2 regions of the Clostridium sp. M62/1 genome follow, and region 2 is predicted to be linked to the other one. Evidence: a T-box and tRNA genes for the amino acid it is inferred to sense, from the RefSeq annotation. Region 2 holds a T-box; the other holds one or more tRNA genes.
What was found. The T-box of region 2 lies ahead of thrS (threonine--tRNA ligase). A T-box ahead of a tRNA ligase gene usually reads a tRNA of that ligase, here a tRNA-Thr.
Positions count from the first base shown of each region.

Region 1 (2,468 bases), 340 kb from region 2:
CCTTCCTGTACCCGGAGGGAAGAAAATTCGACTTCCAGGATATGTACCACTACATCAAGGAGAGGGGATATGCAATCTATCCCGGAAAACTGACGGATGCAGATACCTTCCGGATTGGCGTGATCGGGGAGATCTATGAGGAGGATATCCAGAAGCTGACAGAGATCATGCAGGAGTACATGGAGAAGACTGAACAGCAGTAAAACCATAGGAAAACAAAAGCTACCACGGAAACGGCAGCAGGTCTGCCGGCTGTCCCAGGACAGCAGGATGGGCGGCTGAACGGAAATGAACAGGAAATTTGAGGAAGAAAAGGCAGAGAAAATAATATCTGCCGGGAGGACAGGAATGAAAATAGAGGGTGTTATTTTTGACTGGGCCGGCACGACAGTAGACTATGGATGCTTTGCACCGGTCAGGGCATTTATGGAGATTTTCAGGGAATATGGGATTGATGCGACCATGGAAGAGACCAGGAAGCCCATGGGGATGCTGAAATGGGATCACATTAAAACCATGCTGTCTATGGACCGGATTCACAGTGAGTGGGTGAAGGTTCACGGACGGGAGTGGACGGACCGGGATGTGGACGAGATGCACGAGAAATTTTCGGAGAAACTGCTGGGGATTCTCCACGGATATGCAGAAGTAAAGCCTTATGTTCTGGAAGCAGTACGACAGCTGAGAGACAGGGGAATAAAAATCGGATCCACAACGGGATATACGGATCAGATGATGGAGATTGTAGTTCCAAAGGCAGCAGAAAACGGATATGAGCCGGATTTCTGGATCTCCCCGAACAGCGTGGGCAATATGGGGCGTCCTTATCCGTATATGATCTTTGAAAACATGAGACAGCTTGGACTTAGGAATGTGCATACCGTTATGAAGGTGGGAGATACCATTTCAGATATTCAGGAGGGAGTAAATGCAGGCGTGATCTCTGTGGGAGTCTTGGAGGGAAGTTCCGAGATGGGACTGACGGAACAGGAGTACGAGGCCCTTTCTGAAGCTGGCAAAAAAGCGGCTAAGGAGAGGCTGACCCAGAGCTACCGGGAGGCAGGGGCAGACTATGTCATTGACCATATGGGCTGCCTGTGCGATCTCATCGACGAGATTGAGGGACAGTCTGTCTAAAGAAGATACAAGAACATTTCGGAACAGGCGGACAGAGTTTTTGAAACAGCGTCTGGACTTCAAATGAAATTTTGGCAATTTTTTGATAAGATTTGTTAAATTTTGATTGACAGAAGAGTCCTCCTGTGATATGATATATCTCGGCTCAGGGAGCCGGGAAGTGCTGTTGTAGCTCAGTAGGTAGAGCGTCGCATTGGTAGTGCGGAGGTCACGGGTTCGATTCCCGTCAGCAGCTTTTTTCTTTTGCCCTTGTAAATACTGGATTTTTCCTGTATTTACAAGGGTTTTTGCGTATCTGGCGAAATCGTATGAAAACCTCTCTGTTTCGCAGCGCGCCGCAGGCTGTCGGTCCCTCCTGCAGCGTTGAGGATACTGTCACAGGAGCGCTCTGCTCGGCATCTCAATATACTAAGGAAAAAAGAGAGGAAAAGCAGATGGATGTTACAACCTTGATGCAGTATATATCCTATGGACTGATCGCGATCGGCGTGATGGCCTTTTTAGTATCGGCAATCACCCAGGTAATTAAGAGCTGGCCGGGACTTTCCAAGCTGCCCACCTCGGCGGTGGTGCTTGTTCTGAGCCTGATTCTCTGTCCGGCAGTTCTGGTGGCGGCCATGGCTTGGCTGGACCAGCCTATTCAGTGGTATATGATATTTGCCAGTATTCTGGCAGCGTTTATCGTGGCCCTGGTATCTATGGATGGATGGGAGCGGCTGAAGGAGATCTGGGAGAGAACAGGCTATAAGGATAAAAAATAGGGAGCCCGTGAAAAAATAGGGACCTGCGAAGCAGAAAAGCTCCGGTGCAGAAACCGGAGCTTTTGTAAAGCATCTGGTAAGTGTTATCAGAATTTCTGGAAGTTTTCTACGTCCAGCACGAATACAGTAGCGCCTCCGACTTTCATGTTCATGGGAACTGTCATATTGACAGTTGGGCAGCAGTTTCCGGCCATGGTTGGTGGAGTGTATACAAGCTGCTCTCTCTGACCGGACATTTTTTTGATAATGGAAATGGCCTCGTCAACTCTGGCGTTGTCCACACCCAGCATCAGAGTGGTACTTTTCTTTTTCAAAAAACCGCCCATGGTGGAGAGTTTTGTAACGAAGAACGAGTTCTGGTTCAGCTCATAGACCAAATCGTCGGCATCTTCACTTCCGATAATCGCAATAATCATTTTCATATGCAGCACCTCCTGTTCATTACATTTTATTATTTTACCATTAAATCAAGAATATTGATATAAAAAACGAATAAAAATTTCATTTTTTTGTAAAAGTCTTTGAAAAGGAGTCAAAAATAGGAATTTTAGGACTGAAATCCGCATGATG
Region 1 is NZ_CP085988.1:1,695,661-1,698,128, forward strand. It holds gene phnW (2-aminoethylphosphonate--pyruvate transaminase) at 1-203, shown strand, start outside; gene phnX (phosphonoacetaldehyde hydrolase) at 349-1,137, shown strand; tRNA gene LK436_RS08030 (tRNA-Thr) at 1,300-1,372, shown strand; gene LK436_RS08035 (hypothetical protein) at 1,572-1,898, shown strand; gene LK436_RS08040 (cyclic-di-AMP receptor) at 1,985-2,320, opposite strand.
Region 1: it has a tRNA-Thr gene. The T-box ahead of thrS (threonine--tRNA ligase) is inferred to sense a tRNA for this amino acid. The anticodon was not compared.

Region 2 (2,468 bases):
CCTTGATTTCGTCCTTGATCTGCTCAGGAGTCATGAAAATGTGGGCATCGTCCTGTGTGAAGCAGCGAACGCGCATTAAGCCGTGGAGCTGTCCGGATTTCTCATGGCGGTGAACCAGTCCCAGCTCTCCCATGCGCAGAGGCAGATCCCGGTAGGATCTGGGCTCGGATGCATATACGAGAACGCCTCCCGGACAGTTCATCGGCTTGATGGCATAATCCTCCTCGTCGATCACCGTTGTGTACATATTGTTCTTGTAGTGATCCCAGTGGCCGGATGTCTCCCAGAGACTTCTGTTTAAGATAATAGGAGTGGAAATTTCCACGTATCCTGCCTTTTTGTGAATCTCTCTCCAGTAATCAAGCAGAGTATTTTTAAGCTGCATTCCCTTGGGAAGGAAGAATGGGAAGCCAGGGCCTGCATCATGCATCATAAATAATCCCAGCTCTTTTCCCAGCTTTCTGTGGTCACGCTTCTTGGCCTCCTCCATCATGGTGATGTAGGCCTCCAGCTCCTCCTTCTTAGAGAAGGCTGTAGCGTAGATACGGGTCAGCATCTTGTTTTTCTCGCTTCCGCGCCAGTATGCGCCTGCCAGGTTCAGCAGCTTATATGCCTTCCCCACATCCTTTGTGCTCATAAGGTGCGGTCCTGCGCACAGATCTACAAACTCTCCCTGGCGGTAGAAGCTGATCTCTGCTCCCTCAGGCAGATCCTCAATCAGTTCTACCTTATAAGGCTCCTCCTTCTCCTTCATAAAGGCGATAGCCTCCTCCCTAGGAAGGGTGAAGCGCTCGATAGGAAGATTTTCCTTCACAATCTTTTTCATCTCGGCCTCAATCTTTCCCATATCCTCTACCGTCATGGGGCTGGCCGGATCCACATCGTAGTAAAATCCGTCTGCAATCGAAGGCCCGATGGCCAGCTTCGTATCCGGATATAATCTCTTGACAGCCTGAGCCATCACGTGGCTGGCTGTGTGGCGCAGAGCGGCAAGTCCCTTCTCATCTCTGGCTGTCAGGATATTGAGCTGGCAGTCCTTATCGATCACCGTTCTTAAGTCCACAACCTCTCCATCCATCTCTCCTGCACAGGCAGCTCTCGCAAGCCCCTCGCTCAGATCCTTTGCAATGTCCAGGACAGACATTGCAGATGCGTACTCCTTCACAGAGCCGTCTTTTAATGTAATCTTCATCTCTGTATCTCCTTTTGCCATTTCTTGTTTTTTCCCTGTCTGCCGTGCCTAAGAAGCCGGCATGCAGGCACAGAAGCATAAGAAAGAATCCTGCTTTGCAGGATTCTCCGCCTGAGGCGGGTCGCGAAAGCGACATTTTCCTTTCCGCCGCAGTGCGATCTCCGCGGAGCGTTTTTATTTAACAGGGAACGAAGTTTCCTGTTAAATAAAAAACCCCCTGCCATGCGCTGCGCGCACGGCAAGGGACGATATACTCGCGGTTCCACCCTCCTTGCATAAAGCAGTTCTGCCTTATGCCTCTCGTTTGTGATGATAACGGAATCACCGTTCCCGATTAAGGGACACTCAAAGATGGTTTTCAGACAAACTCCCTGTAAAGCGCTTCCACCATATGCGCCTCTCTCTGGACAGCTCCCTTGCCCTACTCTTCTTCTCAACGTGTTTCTCTGTAAAATGCTTCTGTTTCTTTCTTGATTATATCATCGGTTTGTGTTTTGTCAAGTGCAGAGAACAGATTTTCTTTTCTCTGCTTTTTTAACTCTACTTAACCTCTACGCTCCATCCCTCCGGGCCTTCCAGCTTGCCTAACTGGATGCCTGTAATGGTATCGTAGATTTTCTGGGTCAGAGGGCCAATCTTGCCTCCCGTTATCACCATCTTCTCATTCTCATAGCGGAGCTCTCCCACCGGTGATACAACTGCCGCTGTTCCGGTTCCAAAGCATTCCTCCATGGCTCCTGTCCTGGCTGCCTCCACAATCTCCTCCACGGAAATTCTGCGCTCCTCCACCGGAACGCCCCACTTCTCGCACAGCTCGATGGCGGATCTCCTGGTGATTCCCGGAAGAATGCTTCCGTTTAACTTGGGCGTTACCACTGTGCCGTTAATCTTAAAGAAGATATTCATGGCGCCGACTTCCTCGATATACTTTCTCTCTATGCCGTCCAGCCAGAGAACCTGGGCATAGCCCTCGTCGTGGGCCTTCACCTGAGCTGCCAGGGATGCCACATAGTTTCCTCCCGTCTTAGCCTCTCCGATTCCGCCCTTCACGGCTCTCACATACTCGTCCTCAATCCAGATCTTCACCGGATCCAGGCCGCTCTCATAGTAGGCGCCCACCGGAGAGAGAATAATCAAGAATTTATAGGTATCTGACGGCCGCACTCCGAGGAACGGATCCGTTGCAAACATAAACGGTCTGATGTAGAGAGAGGTTCCCGGCTTTGTGGGAATCCAGTCACGGTCGATCTTGACTACCTCCTTTAACCCCTCCAGA
Region 2 is NZ_CP085988.1:2,030,926-2,033,393, reverse strand. It holds gene thrS (threonine--tRNA ligase) at 1-1,192, opposite strand, end outside; T-box leader at 1,431-1,638, opposite strand; gene LK436_RS09525 (branched-chain amino acid aminotransferase) at 1,733-2,468, opposite strand, start outside.